2 linked regions of the Embleya scabrispora genome follow. The protein of the gene in region 1 interacts with the protein of each later gene in a pairwise test. Links are inferred from orthologs where the notes say so. Each region holds a gene or a part of one and is shown in the gene's direction. Other genes may lie near its edges.

Region 1 (7,474 bases):
TCCGGCCACCGCGCGTGCACCACCAGGCGCGGCTCGTCGATCGGCTCCGGCGCGGCCAGCGTGGAGAAGGACAGCGTGTACGGGAGCAGCGGGCCGACCAGGTCGCACAGGCCCCACAACACCGCCTCCGGGTCCGGTACGCCGTCCGCCTCGGACAGCGCGAAGGTCTCGTCGGGTCGGGCGAGCACCGCCGCGACCACGTCCGTCAGCACGTCGGCGGATGTGCCGGCGCGGGCCCGCAGGCGGGGCGCGCAGCGGGCCAGTTCGGCGTCGAGCACCTTCGGGTCGAGCCGCGGCGAGGGCCGGCCGGTGGGCTGCTCCAGGCCGGCCGGATCCCCCGAGGCGGCGCCGAGGGCGAGCGCGTGCCGGGGGCCGGCGAGCGAGACCGCGGCGGGGTCGGCGCGGGCCGGGGCCATCAGCACCAGCGCGCGGCCGGGGGTGCGCCGGATCAGCGTCGGGCGACCACCGAGCGGGCCGAACCGGACCGCGGGCCGGTCGGCCGCGCGCCCTGCGCCGGGTTCGGGGTCGATCATCGGCGCCAGCACCGGGTGCCACCGGCGCAGGTCGGCGTCGGCCAGGGACGAGGCGAGCACGCCGGCCGGTCCCGCTCCGGGCAGGTCGTACAGGATCCGGTCCAGCATCGGCGCCCGCGCCGACCGGTACGGCTCGCGCGTGTAGGGCCGGGTGGGGCCGGGCGCGGGCATCGGCCGGGTCGGCTCGGCGGGCGACGGCCGATCCGGTCCGGTGCGGTGGGCCCCGCCCTGGCGCGGCCGCTCGGGCGTGGGCGCGCGCACCGCCTCCGGCTCCGGCGCGGGGCGCGGGGCGCGCGGCCGGGGCGTGTCCACGCCGGGCCGGATCCGCCGCTCGTGCTCGTGCAGCAGGTCCAGCACCGGCCGGGGCAACCACGCGGCCGCCTCGTACGGACGCCGACGGCCGGTCAGCAGCTCGGCGAAGTCGGCCACCACCCGCTCCGGGGTCGGCCGCCGATCGGCCCGGCGGCGCAGGCACGATTCGACCAGCGGCAGCAGCTCCGCCGGCAGCCCGCTCAGGTCCGGGTCGCGGTTGCGCACGGCGCTCATCACCCGCATCGCACTGCCCTGGTACGGCGCGTGCCCGGCGCCCGCGAACAGCAGCGTGGCGCCCATCGCGTACACGTCGGAGCGGACCGTGCCCGATTCGCCCTCGACCTGCTCGGGGGCCATGTAGGCGATGGTGCCGACCAGGTTGACGGTGTCCTGGTCCTGGGCGAGGGCGAGCCCGAAGTCGATCACCTTCGGCCCGTCCAAGGTGACCAGGATGTTGCCGGGGGCCAGGTCCCGGTGCACCAGACCCGCCCCGTGGATCGCGCCCAGCGCCTCGGCCACCCCGGCGGCCAGCCACCGCACCGCGTCCGGCGGCAACGGGCCGCACTCGTCGACCACCTCGCGCAGCGACGGCGCCGGCACGTACGCGGTGGCCAGCCAGGGCCGCGCGGCCGCCGGGTCGGCGGCCACCACCGCGGCCGTGAACACCCCGCTCACCAGCCGCGCCGCCTGGACCTCGCGGGCGAACCGCCGCCGGAAGTCCTCGTCGTGGTCCAACTCGGCCAGGATCGTCTTGATCGCCACCAGCCGACCCGCCGGGGACAGCCCCAGGAAGACCCGGGCCATGCCGCCGCGGCCGAGCCGGGACAACACCCGATAGGGCCCGATCCGGCGCGGATCGTAGGCGTCCAGGGGCGCCGGCCCCCGTCGTCCGTCGTCGGTCACGCCACGTCCCCCCGGCCGCCCCATCGTGTGCCCCTCATCATGACGCCGCATGGGTGACCCCCGAAGCGGGAAGCCGAAACACAGGGCACCGTCGCGCCCCGAGTCGGCGGTGACCAAGGGCGTTGCGACCCGGCACCCTGGGTCAGGTGACGCGGCTCACGGTTTGTCGCCCAGGTGGGAGGTGGCTGCGAGGCCGCCTCGTGCGCCTGCTATTCGTACTGATGCACACATGTCACAAAGACCGGAACCGCACGGACACGATCCGGGTGGCTGCCGGAGCCTGAGCCGAGAAGTAGGGGACCCCCATGAGCGAGGACTCGGTAGTACTGCGCCACCAAGGAAACGAGCACACCTTCCCGCTGATCGAGGGCACCATCGGCGACACCGCCATGGACATCTCGACGCTGCGCGCAAAGACGGGGCTGGTGACCTACGACGGAGGGTTCGTCAACACCGCCGCGTGTAAATCGGCGATCACCTTCATCGACGGCGAGGAGGGCGTCCTCCGCTACCGCGGCTACCCGATCGAGCAGATCGCGGAGCAGGGGACCTTCCTGGAGACGGCGTATCTGCTGATCTACGGCGAGTTGCCGTCGGTGAGCGCGCTGGACAACTTCCGCGACGAGATAACCCAGCACACGCTGCTGCACGAGGACGTCAAGCGGTTCTACGACGGCTTCCCGCGCGACGCGCACCCGATGGCGATGTTGTCGTCCGTGGTGTCCGCGCTGTCGACGTTCTACCAGGACAGCCACAACCCGTTCGACGAGGAGCAGGTCCGGCTCTCGGCGATAAGGCTGCTGGCCAAGCTGCCGACGATCGCGGCCTACGCGTTCAAGAAGTCGGTCGGCCAGCCGATGCTCTACCCGGACAACTCGCTCGGCTACGTCGAGAACTTCCTGCGGATGACCTTCGCCGTCCCGGCCGAGTCGTACAAGGCCGACCCGGTCGTGGTGGACGCGCTGGACAAGCTGCTCATCCTGCACGGCGACCACGAGCAGAACTGCTCGACCTCGACGGTGCGCCTCGTCGGCTCCAGCCAGGCGAACATGTTCGCGTCCATCTCGGCCGGCATCAACGCGCTGTGGGGCCCGCTGCACGGCGGCGCCAACCAGCAGGTGCTGGAGATGCTGGAGCAGATCAAGAACGACGGCGGCGACATCGACGCGTTCGTGAACAAGGTGAAGAACAAGGAGGACGGCGTCCGCCTGATGGGCTTCGGCCACCGGGTGTACAAGAGCCGCGACCCGCGCGCGACGATCATCAAGAAGGCCGCCGACGACGTCCTGTCCCGGATGGGCAAGAAGGACGAACTGCTCGACCTCGCGATGCAGTTGGAGGAGCGCGCGCTGGCCGACGACTACTTCGTCGAGCGCAAGCTCTACCCGAACGTGGACTTCTACACCGGGCTGATCTACCGGGCGATGGGCTTCCCCACCGAGATGTTCACGGTGCTGTTCGCGATCGGCCGGCTGCCGGGCTGGATCGCGCACTGGCAGGAGATGATCGCCGACCCGAAGGCCAAGATCGGCCGTCCGCGCCAGGTGTACACGGGCGTCGCGCTGCGCGACTACACCCCCATCGGTGCGCGCTGACCCGGATCGAACACCCGACGACGATCCCGGAGTCGAAGCTCGCGAACCGCGGTTCGCCGGCGACGGCTCCGGGATCGTCGCGTGTCGCGGGGGTCGGGGGCGGGCGCGTTCGCCCGCCCCGCGCTCAGCCGTTGGTCCCGGCCGACGGGCCCTTGCCGGTGACCGCGTCCAGGACGTACAGGTGGCGGTCGGCGCTGCCCACGAAGAGCAGGCCGTCGGCCACGATCGGGGAGGTCACCCGACCGCCGGTGGTGAACCGCCAGCGGGGCTCGCCGCCCATGCCGACCGCGAGCACCGAGCCGTTGCTGCTGCCCGCGTACACCATGTCCTCGGCGACCACGGGCGAGGTGACCCAGCCCTCGGCGCCGTAACGCCACACGCAGCGCGTGGTGTTGACGTCGACCGCGTACAGGCCGCCGTCGCCGCTGCCGAAGAAGGACAGGTTGCCCGAGGTGGCCGGTTGGGCGACCGGGCCGCCCGCGCCGAACCAGCCGCGCATCGCGCCGTCGCCGGCGTTGAGCAGGTACAGGTACTGGTCGGTGCTGCCGACGTGCACGATCCCGTTGGCCACCGTCGGCGAGGACACCCAGCCGCCGGTGGGGAAGCGCCAGCGGCACCAGCCGGTGGCCGCGTCCAGCGCGTAGACGCAGCGGTCGCTGGAGCCGAAGTACACCGTGCCGTCCACGACGGTGGGCGAGGTGGCCCAGCCGCCGGTGGGGAACCGCCAGCGACAGCGCCCGGTGGCCGCGTCCACGGCGTAGAGCGCGTTGTCGCTGGACCCGAAGTAGACGGTGCCGTCGGCGACCACGGGGGCGGCCACGACCTCACCGCCGGTGGGGAAGCTCCAGCGCCACTGCCGCGAGGTCAGTTCCAGGGCGTAGACGTGGTTGTCCTGGCTGCTGAGGTACATCAGCTCGCCGTCCACGGCCGGCGGGTGCGACCAGCCCGAGGAGTCGAACCGCCACTCGCGCGTGGCCAGATGCAGGGTGTGCAGCCCGTTGTCGTTGCTGTGCACGTGTACGCGGGCGGTCCGCCCGGAGCCCGCGCGCACCGGCGGGGTCAGGATCTCGCCGGTCGCGGCGAACCGCCACACCGGCGCGGCCTCCATGCCGCCGGTGGGGGTGCGCGGCGGCGTGGGGTGCTGGCGGGGCACGTCGGGACCGCTCTCCGGCCACGTGACCGGAGAGTTGGGTATCGGGGCGGGCGGCCGGGCCACCCGCTCGGTCGGCAGCGCCGGCGAAGGCGAGGACGTGGACACCGGTCGTCCCGAGACCGGTCGCGAGCCGCCCGGCGGGCCGCCCGTGGGCGAGTTCGTCGGCGGGGCCGGCGGCCGGGGCGGCGGCTTGCGGGTCGGGTTCGTCGGCGGACGCTGGGGCGGCGGTGGCCGGTGGGTCTCCGGGCGCGGCGCCGGACGCGGCTCCTGGCGCACCTGGTTGGGCAGTTTGCCCATGTTGTTCGGGTCCGGACGCACGTTCTCCGGCAGTTCGGGCCGCTGCTCCCCGTCGGGCTCGACGAGTTCGCGGACCGGCGGCGTGCGCGGGCCCATCGTGGGCCGGTACTGGCTCTCGAACCGCTGCACCATCGCCGACGCGTTGTCGGGCAGTTGGCTGTCCGCGTCGCTGTCGTCCAGGAGCGGGGCGAGTTGGTTGAGCAACTGGGTCGGGCTCGGCCGGTGTTCGGCGGCGCGCTGCATACACAGGTTGACCAGGCCGGTCAGCTCGGTCGGCAGCCCCTCCAGGTCCGGCGAGCCGGTGACCAGGCGCAGCAGCGCCTCGGCGGGCTTGCGGTCGGGGTAGGGCGAGTGCCCGGTGGCCGCGTACACCAGCGTGGCGCCGAGCGAGAACATGTCGCTGGCGGGGGTGATGTCGCGCACGCCCTGCGCCTGTTCGGGCGACATGTACGCCGGGGTGCCGACGGCGACGCCGGTCATGGTGAGCGAGCCGAAGTCGGCGGCGCGCGAGATGCCGAAGTCGATCACCTTGGGGCCGTCGCTGGCGACCAGCACGTTGGACGGCTTCAGGTCGCGGTGTACCAGGCCGGCGGCGTGTACGGACTCCAGCGCCTCGGCGATGCCGGCGGCCATCCAGCGCACCGCGCGCGGCGGCAGCGGGCCGCAGGCGCGCACCAGCGACTCCAGCGAGGGCGCGGGCACGTACGCGGTGGCCAGCCACGGCACCGCGGCGTCGGGGTCGGCGTTGACCACGGCGGCGGTGAACACGCCGCTGACCCGGCGGGCCGCGGCCACCTCCTGGGCGAAGCGCGCGCGAAAGCCCGGGTCGCCGCCCAGCTCCGAGCGGATGGTCTTGATCGCGACCAGTCGCCCGAAGGGCGAACGCCCCAGATAGATACGGCCCATGCCGCCGGCGCCGAGTCGGCCGAGCACCGCGTAGGGGCCGATCCGTTCCGGATCCCCCTTGGCCGGTGGCTCACCCGGCCATCCGTGTTCCGTCACAATCCCCCCGAAGTCGCTCCACCGCCCATCATCCCCGCCGAGCGGCTGTTTCGACAGGAACAGGCGGGAGGAGTGCCACGGCGCCGGTCGTCCCGTCGTCGCGATAGAGGTGCCCCGGGGCGGAGCACCCGCTGCCTGTCGCAGGGTACCCGCCTGCTCGCTCCGCCGCCCACGCCGCGTCCCGCTTGGACCGAAACACGGGGGAATCCCCCAGGCATCGAACACGAAGAGTGGCCGGCGAAGCGGAAATTACTCCACTGATCGGTTCTTTTCGGACGTGTCGCACTCTCGGACCGCGAACACCCGGGCCGGTTCGTGGGAACCGGCCCGGGTGTCGAGGTGTCGACGGGCGAGCGGAGGACCGCCCGGCGACGACGGCTGATGCCCGTCCTAGTGCAGACCGCCGGTGGTCTCGGCGGGCAGCTCCGACTTGTCGACCCGCAGTACCGCGACGGCGATCACTGCGGCGACGGCGAGCAGGATGCCGGCGGTCATGAAGCCCGCCGTGTAGCCCTCGGTGAGGGCGGCCTTGATCGCGTGCAGGTCCGGGGCCTTGCCGCCGAGCTTGGCCACCTCGTCCCGCAGCTTGTCGTCCTTGGCGCTGGAGTAGATCGTGGTCAGCACCGCGATCGCCACGGCGCCGCCCACCTGCTGGGTGACGTTGAGCATCGCGGATCCGATGCCCGCGTCCTCCGGGGCGATGCCGGCCACCGCGGTGGCCATGATCGCGACGAAGATCAGGCCCATGCCCAGACCGAAGATGATCATCGCGGGCAGCAGGCCGGTGACGTAGCCCGAGTCGACGTCGAGCATCGCGTAGTAGAACAGGCCGACCGCGGCCAGGACCGGACCCACGGTCAGCAGCACCCGCGGGCCGATCTTCGGCAACATCACGCTGGTGAACTGGGCCGAGACCATCACGCCCGCGCACAGCGGGAGATAGGCGAGACCGGACCTGATCGGCGAGTAGCCCGCGACGAGCTGCATGTAGAGGGTGATGAAGAAGAACGAACCCATCATGCCGCCGGCGGCGAGCGCCATCACCACGTAGCTGGCGGAGCGGTTGCGGTTGCGGAACAGCCGCATCGGCATGAGCGGTCGCTCGACCTTGAGCTCGATCACGATGAAGGCGGCGATCAGCACCGCCGACAGGGCCAGCGAGCCGATGGTCAGCCCGTCGCCCCAGCTCTTGTCCGCGGCCCGGATCACGCCGTAGACCAGCGCGGTGACACCGAGGGTGGAGGTGAGCGCGCCGGGGATGTCCAACCGGCCGCGCCAGACGGCCTTCTCGCCGGTCTTCGCGTCGTCCGGGATGGCCAGCGGCAGCGCGGCCACCAGGGCTATGCCGATCGGCACGTTGACGAACATGACCCAGCGCCAGGACAGGTACTCCACGAGCAGGCCGCCCATGAGCAGGCCGACCGCCGAACCCATGCCCGACACCGCGGCGTAGACGCCGAACGCCTTGTTGCGTTCCGGGCCTTCCTCGAAGGTGGTGGTCACCAACGACAGGACCGCGGGGGCCACCATCGCGCCGCCCACGCCCTGGAGGGCGCGCGAGGCGAGCAGCATGGCCTCGTTGCCGGCGAACCCGCCGAGCAGGCTCGCGACCGTGAACACGATCAGGCCGAGCGCCAGGAGCCGGCGTCGGCCGAACAGGTCACCGAGTCGACCACCGA
Region 2 (7,422 bases), 1.0 Mb from region 1 along the record:
GGCCGATCCAGTTCGGCTACCGCCGCTCGGGCGCCGCGGAGGTCACCGCGCGCGTGGTCGAGCCGTGGGGGATGAGCTGCTGGCGCGGCCGCTGGTACCTGGTGGGCTTTGCCCGGGACCGGGGCGAGCAGCGGGTGTTCCGGCTGGACCGGATCGCCGACAAGCCCAAGCCGAAGCCGTTGAAGGAGCCGTTCTCGGCCGAGGTGCCGGCGAAGGTGGACGTGCGCGCCCAGGTCGCCCGCTTCGCCGGCGAGGGCGGCGAGGGCATCGCCCGGATCCGGGTGCGTACCGGCGCGGGGTTCCCGCTGCGGGCGCGCGCTAGCGCGGTGCGTCCGGCCGGCGAGGGCTGGGACGAGTTGGAGCTGAGTCACGGACACGGACTGCACCACTGGCTCGCCGAGTTCGGCCCCGACGTGGTCGTGCTCGAGCCGCCCCACCTGCGCGACGCCGTGGTCGCGCAACTGCGCGAGGCCGCCGGAACGGCGACGGGACAGGTGAAGGTCGGATGAGCAACGCGATCGACGACACCCGACGGCTGCTGTCCCTGGTGGCCTACCTGCGCGAGCGCCCGGGCACCCAACTCGACGACGTGGCGCGCGCCTTCGGCCTGCCGGTGAGCCAGGTCGAGGCGGATCTGGGCACCCTGCACATGTGCGGCACCAGCTTCATGGCCGACGACCTCCTGGAGCCGCACGTCGACTTCGAGGGCCGGGTCTTCCTGGACAACGCCGACGCCCCGGTGCGCCCGGTGCGCCTGGCCCCGCACGAGGCGTTGGCGCTGCTGGTGGCGCTGCGCGCGCTGGCCGGGCTGTCCGGGCTGCGTGAGCGGGACAAGGTCGCGCTCGGCCGGGTGACCGCCAAGCTGGAGGACGCGGCCGGCGAGGCGGCGCGCGCCGCCGAGGGGGTGACCGTCGAGTTCGAGGGCGACGACGCGGCCCAGGAGTCGGCGTTCGCCACGATGGACCGCGCGGTGAGCGAGAAGCGCCGGTTGCGGCTGCGCTACTACGTGCCGCGCCGGGACGAGATCACCGAGCGCGAGGTGGACCCGATCCGCCTGGTCCTGGTCGACGGACACACCTACCTGGTGGCGTGGTGTCGCCAGGCCGAGGGGCGCCGGTTGTTCCGCCTCGACCGGGTCGCCGAGGCGGTGCTGCTGGACGAGGCGTCCGAGCCGCAGCCGATCGAACCGCTCGACCTGGCCGACGGCTTCGCGCCGACCGCCGCCGACGGCATCGAGGTGGTGCTCGAACTCGGGCCCGGCGGACGCTGGGTCACCGAGTACTACCGCTACGACAAGGTCGAGGAGTTGGCCGACGGCGGTCTGCGCCTGACCCTGCGCACGCCCGACCCCGCCGGGATCCGCCGGCTGGCGCTGCGTCTGGGCGGACACGGCAGGGTGATCTCCCCGCCGGAGCTGGTCGACGATGTACGACGCACCGCGTCGGCCGCGCTCGCGGCCTACGCGGAATAGACCGAGCGGCCGGGTCCGGGGGCGACTGTCCAAAAACGGCACACGCCCCCGGATCCGGCCCGCCGGCACCTCCCGGTACCACCGACGACAACCTTCCCGACCTTGCGAGGAGGCCCACGGTGTCGACGTTCACGGCGCGCTGCCCGGTATGCGGACGGGTGGAGCTGACGGCGGATCAGCTACGGCTGGTGCTGCGACCGAACAAGTCCTTCTATCTCTTCCGCTGCCCCACCTGCGCGGACTCGGTGCGCCGCCCGGCCGGTGAGCGCATCGTCGAACTGCTCACCGACGGCGGGGTGTCGTCCATGCAGGTGGCACGCTGAAGCGGGGCCTCCGCGGGCTGTTAGGGTCGCCGCATGTTGCCGTGGGTCCTGCTCTTCCTCGTGCTCGTGCTCGTCGGACTCGGCGTCCTCGCCTGGTTCGCCGTGCGGTTGTTCGGTGACGTACGCCGATTGGGCAAAACGGTCGCGGACGCCGCCGACCGGTTGTCCGTGGCGGCGGCCGAACTCGACGAGGCGGGCCGCCCCGCGGCGCGAGACGACGTCGTACCGCACGCGCGGTCCGCGTCCGCGCACCGGCACTGATTCGCCCGCGTGACCCCTGGGGGTTACGCCCGGTGCAGTTGTTCGCCACCATTGCGTTGCACGTGCGTCATCCGCACCGGCGTACGATCGAACCCGTAACCCCCCGGCCCCGGCAATGAGGTACTGACTATGTTTGGCAAGCTCGGTTGGCCCGAGATCATCCTGATCCTGGTTGTCGTCGTGCTGTTGTTCGGCGCCAAGCGTCTGCCGGACACGGCGCGGGCGCTGGGTCGCTCGCTGCGCATCCTCAAGAGCGAGACCAAGGCGATGAAGGAGGACGGGGCGGCCGAGGCCCCCGCGTCCGACAAGAGCGCCAAGACCACCGAGGCGCCGCCGCGCACCATCTCGGCCGCTCCGGGCGATGTGAACGAGGCGCGGCCGGTCGGCGAGCCCGACCACAACCGTCGCTGAGTCCGTACGCGCCCTATAGGAGTCGGCCCTCAAGGTGCTTGACAAGGCAGGGCGCGGACGACAGTCCGGCCCGAAACAAAAGAAGATCAAGGACGCCGAGGGGCGCATGCCCCTGATGGAGCACTTGCGCGAGTTGCGCAATCGCCTCGTCAAGGCGCTCCTGGCCATCATCGTCGTGACCATCGTCGCCGCGTTCTTCTACGAGGACATCGGCCGCTTCCTGGTCCATCCCGTCTGCGATCTCAAGGACGTCAAGGGCACGGGCGTCACCAAGTGTGGCCAGGGCGTCCTGGTCCAGCAGGGCGTGCTCTCGCCGTTCTCGATGGCCTTGAAGATCTCGTTGGCCACCGGCATCATCGCGGCCTCACCGATCTGGCTCTACCAGATGTGGGCCTTCCTGGCGCCGGGGCTGCACAAGCACGAGAAGAAGTACTCGCTGGCCTTCGTCGGCGTGGGTGTCCCGCTCTTCCTGGGCGGCGCCTACTTCTCGTACTGGATCCTGCCGCACGCCCTGCAGGTGCTCCTCGACTTCACCCTCGCGGACGCCAGCAACCAGATCCAGTTGGACGACTACCTCAACTTCGTCATCCGCATGGTCGTGGTCTTCGGCATCGCCTGTGAGCTGCCGCTCGTGCTGATCATGCTGAACATCGGCGGGGTCGTCACCGCGAAGCAACTCGCGAGCTGGTGGCGCTGGGTGGTGATGGGCATCTTCGTCTTCGGCGCGGTGGCCACCCCCACCACGGACCCGCTGACGATGATCCTGCTGTCCATCCCGATCACGATCCTGTACGGGATCGCGCTGATCGTGGCCTGGATCAACGACCGCCGACGCGGCAAACGGCGCGAGGAAGTGCTCGGCGCCGACCTCGACGACGACGAGGCGTCGGTCCTGGACACCTCGGTACGCCCCGTCGAGCGTCCGAGCGCGGTCGGGGACGACTCGGGCCCCGGTTCCGCCACCAGGGTGGACGACATCACCTGAGTCCGGTGGGCTACTCTCGCGCCTTGTGTCTCGGGAGATCGCAATATTCGTCAACCCCACCGCGGGCCGCGGGCGCGGCCTGAAGGCCGCGTCGATCGCCGCCGACCTGCTGCGCGACCGGGGGCTGACGCCGCACCAGGTGTCGGCTCCCGGTGTCGCGGAGGGCATCGCCCGGCTGCGTGCGGTGGTGCGCACGGGTGTGGACGCGGTGGTCGCGGTCGGCGGCGACGGCACGGTCGCGGCCGCGCTGCAGGCGGTCGCCGGCACGCCGACGCCGCTGGGCGTGATACCGATCGGCTCCGGCAACGACTTCGCCCGCGCGCTGGATGTGCCGCTGGGCGACGTGGCCGCGGCGGCCCGCGTGGTGGCGGATCGGCACATCCGCCCGGTGGACCTGGGCCGGGTCGGCGAGCGCTGGTTCGGCACGATCCTGTGCACCGGCTTCGACTCGCGGGTCAACGAGCGGGCCAACCGGATGACCTGGGCGGGCGGGCGGACCCGCTACAACGCGGCGCTGCTGGGCGAGTTGGGCGCGCTGAAGGCGATCGACTACGAGCTGGAACTGGACGGCAAGCCGTTCCGGGTCGAGGCCACGCTGATCGCGGTCGGCAACGGTCGCTCCTACGGCGGCGGCATGCGGATGTGCCCGGGCGCCGATCTCGCCGACGGGCTGTTCGACATAACGGTGGTGGCCGCGTGTGGGCGGGCCGAACTGTTGCGGGTGTTCCCCAAGGTCTACGGCGGGCGGCACGTGAGCCATCCCCTGGTCACCGTGCACCGGGCCGCCACCGTGTCACTGACCGCGCGCGGGCTCAGCGGCTGGGCCGACGGAGAGCGCCTGGGCGCGCTGCCGCTGACCGCGGACTGCGTACCGGCCGCGGTGCGGGCGCTGGTTCCGGCTCCGGCCGGGTGAGCCGGGCCCCGAACGCGGCGGGGTCGACCCGGCGGGGGCGGATCGTACGGGTGTGCCTCGGTCGATCGTTCGACCCGGCGGTCGGCAAGATCGAAAAAAGGTGATCACAGTCGTCGGTCGCGGCCGGTAGTCTGCTTGACGAGATGCCTCTCGATCCCGCACGCGGCACGGACCGCGATACCCAGATGTCCCCGGCCGAGCACTACGCGGCCGCCCGGCGCCGTGCCGCCGACGAACGCACGAGTCTGCACGCGTTCCGCGAGCAGTACCCCTTCGGCCTCGACGGCTTCCAGGTCGAGGCCTGCCGCGCCCTGGAGGCCGGCAAGGGGGTCCTGGTCGCCGCGCCCACCGGTTCGGGCAAGACCGTGGTCGGCGAGTTCGCCGTGCACCTGGCCCTCGAACAGGGCCGCAAGTGCTTCTACACCACGCCGATCAAGGCGCTGTCGAACCAGAAGTTCGCCGACTTCCAAAAGCTCTACGGCGCGGCCAACGTGGGCCTGCTCACCGGCGACAACTCGGTCAACGCCGACGCCCCGGTGATCGTGATGACCACCGAGGTCCTGCGCAACATGCTCTACGCGTCCTCGAACGCGCTCGCGGGCCTGGGCTACGTGGTCATGGACGAGGTGCACTACCTCTCCGACCGCTTCCGCGGCGCGGTGTGGGAAGAGGTGATCATCCACCTCCCCGAATCGGTCACCCTGGTCTCGCTCTCGGCGACGGTCAGCAACGCCGAGGAGTTCGGCGACTGGCTGGGCACCGTGCGCGGCGACACCGAGGTCGTGGTCTCCGAGCACCGCCCGGTGCCGCTGTGGCAGCACGTGATCGCGGGCAACCGCACCTACGACCTGTTCACCGACGAGAACCACACCGAGGTCAACCCCGAGCTGGTGCGCCTGGGGCGGATGGAGAGCGAGCGGGCCGGTCGCCCGCAGGACCGCTACCGGCGCAACCGCGGCCAGGAGACCCGGCCGGTGCGCAGCCGGATCTGGACGCCCAGCCGCGCCGAGGTGATCGACCGGCTCGACGCCGAGGGCCTGCTGCCGGCGATCACCTTCATCTTCAGCCGCAAGGGCTGCGAGGCCGCGGTCCAGCAGTGCCTGCACGCGGGTCTGCGGCTCAACGGCGACGCGGAGCGGGCCGAGGTGCGCACGATCGTCGAGGCGCGCACCACCGGCATCCCCGACGAGGACCGGCACGTCCTGGGCTACCACTCCTGGCTCGACGCGCTCCAGCGCGGCATCGCCGCACACCACGCGGGCATGTTGCCGACCTTCAAGGAGGTCGTCGAGGAGTTGTTCGTCAAGGGCCTGGTCAAGGCGGTCTTCGCGACCGAGACGCTGGCCCTGGGGATCAACATGCCCGCCCGTTCGGTGGTGCTGGAGAAGCTGGTCAAGTGGAACGGCGAGACGCACGCCGACCTGACGGCGGGCGAGTACACCCAGCTCACCGGCCGCGCCGGGCGACGCGGCATCGACATCGAGGGCCACGCGGTGGTGCTGTGGCACCAGGGCTTCGACGCGGCCCACCTGGCCGGCCTGGCGGGCACCCGCACGTATCCGCTGCGGTCCTCCTTCAAGCCGTCCTACAACATGGCGGTCAACCTGGTCGGCCAGGTCGGCCGGCACCGCTCGCGCGAGCTGTTGGAGACCTCGTTCGCGCAGTTCCAGGCGGACCGCTCGGTGGTCGGGCTGACCCGCCAGGTGCAGCGCAACGAGGAGGGCCTGGCCGGCTACCGCGAGGCGATGACCTGCCACCTCGGCGACTTCGCCGAATACGGGAGCCTGCGGCGCGCGCTCAAGGACCGCGAGAGCGAACTGGCCCGCGAGGGCGCCGTCCAGCGCCGGGCCGCGGCCGCCGCGTCGCTGGAGAAGCTCAAGTCGGGCGACATCATCATGGTGCCCACCGGCAAGTACGCGGGCCTGGCCGTGATCCTGGACCCCGGCACCGACCAGGGCCCGGAGGGGCCGCGCCCGTTCGTGCTCACCGTGGACCGCCAGGTCCGCCGGCTGGCCGGGATCGACTTCCCCGTGCCGGTCGAGGCGATCGACCGGCTGCGCATCCCGCGGTCGTTCAACGCGCGCAATCCGCAGTCCCGCCGCGACCTGGCATCCTCGCTGCGCACCAAGGCCGGCCACGTGGACCACCCCCGGGGGCGCAAGCAGCGCTCGCCGGCCGCCGACGACGCCGAGTTGGCCCGGCTGCGCCAAGCGATCCGGCAGCACCCGTGCCACGGCTGCGACGACCGCGAGGAGCACGCGCGCTGGGCCGAGCGCTACCACCGCCTGCTGCGGGACACGCAGGTGATCGAGAGCCGGATGAAGGGCCGCACGCACACCATCGCGCGCACCTTCGACCGGGTCTGCGCGATGCTCACCGACCTGGGCTACCTGGCGGGCGACACGGTCACCGAGGACGGGCGCCGACTGGCCCGGATCTACGCCGAGTTGGACCTGCTGACCGCGGAGTGCCTGCGCGAGGGCCTGTGGGAGGAGCTGTCCCCGGCGGAGCTGGCCGCGTGCGCGTCCGCGCTGGTGTACGAGTCGCGTCAGCCCGACGACGCGATGTCGCCGAAGGTGCCGGCCGGGACGACGACGTCGGCGCTGGTCGACATGGTCCGGCTGTGGGGCCACCTCGACGCGCTGGAGGGGCAGCACCACCTCGACTTCCTGCGCGAGCCGGACCTGGGCTTCGCCTGGACCGCGTACTCGTGGGCATCGGGGATGAGCCTGGACGCGGTTCTCGGCGACGCCGACCTGCCGGCCGGCGACTTCGTCCGCTGGATCAAGCAACTGGTCGACGTACTCGGCCAGATCGCCGCAGCGGCGCCCGACGACAGCAAGGTCGGCGGCACCGCCCGCAAGGCGATCGAGGGGCTGCGCCGCGGCGTGGTCGCCTACTCCTCGGTCGGCTGAGCGGGCGGCGCCCCGCCGCGACGCGCCGGATTGTGCCGATCCGCCGAGCGGCCACACGCCGGGTCGGTACGGTCGCGTACGGTGCGGGACGAACGTGTTCCCCCAGCCCAGGAGGTCCCACCGTGCGGATCGACGAGTATCAG

The links.
Region 2: the proteins of B4N89_RS23875 (region 1) and B4N89_RS28340 interact in binary tests that used the Escherichia coli proteins (3 or more experiments, as listed by UniProt). The link is inferred for Embleya scabrispora from one-to-one orthologs.

Annotation. Positions count from the first base shown.
Region 1 is NZ_MWQN01000001.1:5,397,202-5,404,675, reverse strand. Bases 1,369-4,198 are described here. They hold B4N89_RS23875 (citrate synthase), read left to right. Parts: upstream 1,369-2,053; coding sequence 2,054-3,343; downstream 3,344-4,198. Other genes in these bases: B4N89_RS23870 (PQQ-binding-like beta-propeller repeat protein), read right to left, coding at 3,468-4,198; B4N89_RS51600 (serine/threonine-protein kinase), read right to left, coding at 1,369-1,748. Outside these bases: more of B4N89_RS51600, read right to left, coding at 1-1,368; more of B4N89_RS23870, read right to left, coding at 4,199-5,795; B4N89_RS23865 (MFS transporter), read right to left, coding at 6,186-7,474.
Region 2 is NZ_MWQN01000001.1:6,423,276-6,430,697, forward strand. Bases 2,643-5,420 are described here. They hold B4N89_RS28340 (YegS/Rv2252/BmrU family lipid kinase), read left to right. Parts: upstream 2,643-3,476; coding sequence 3,477-4,364; downstream 4,365-5,420. Other genes in these bases: tatC (twin-arginine translocase subunit TatC), read left to right, coding at 2,643-3,451; B4N89_RS28345 (DEAD/DEAH box helicase), read left to right, coding at 4,508-5,420. Outside these bases: B4N89_RS28310 (helix-turn-helix transcriptional regulator), read left to right, coding at 1-509; B4N89_RS28315 (helix-turn-helix transcriptional regulator), read left to right, coding at 506-1,471; B4N89_RS28320 (hypothetical protein), read left to right, coding at 1,591-1,794; B4N89_RS28325 (hypothetical protein), read left to right, coding at 1,828-2,055; Sec-independent protein translocase subunit TatA, read left to right, coding at 2,185-2,466; more of tatC, read left to right, coding at 2,501-2,642; more of B4N89_RS28345, read left to right, coding at 5,421-7,279; B4N89_RS28350 (amidase), read left to right, coding at 7,402-7,422. UniProt on the Escherichia coli protein: In vitro phosphorylates phosphatidylglycerol but not diacylglycerol; the in vivo substrate is unknown.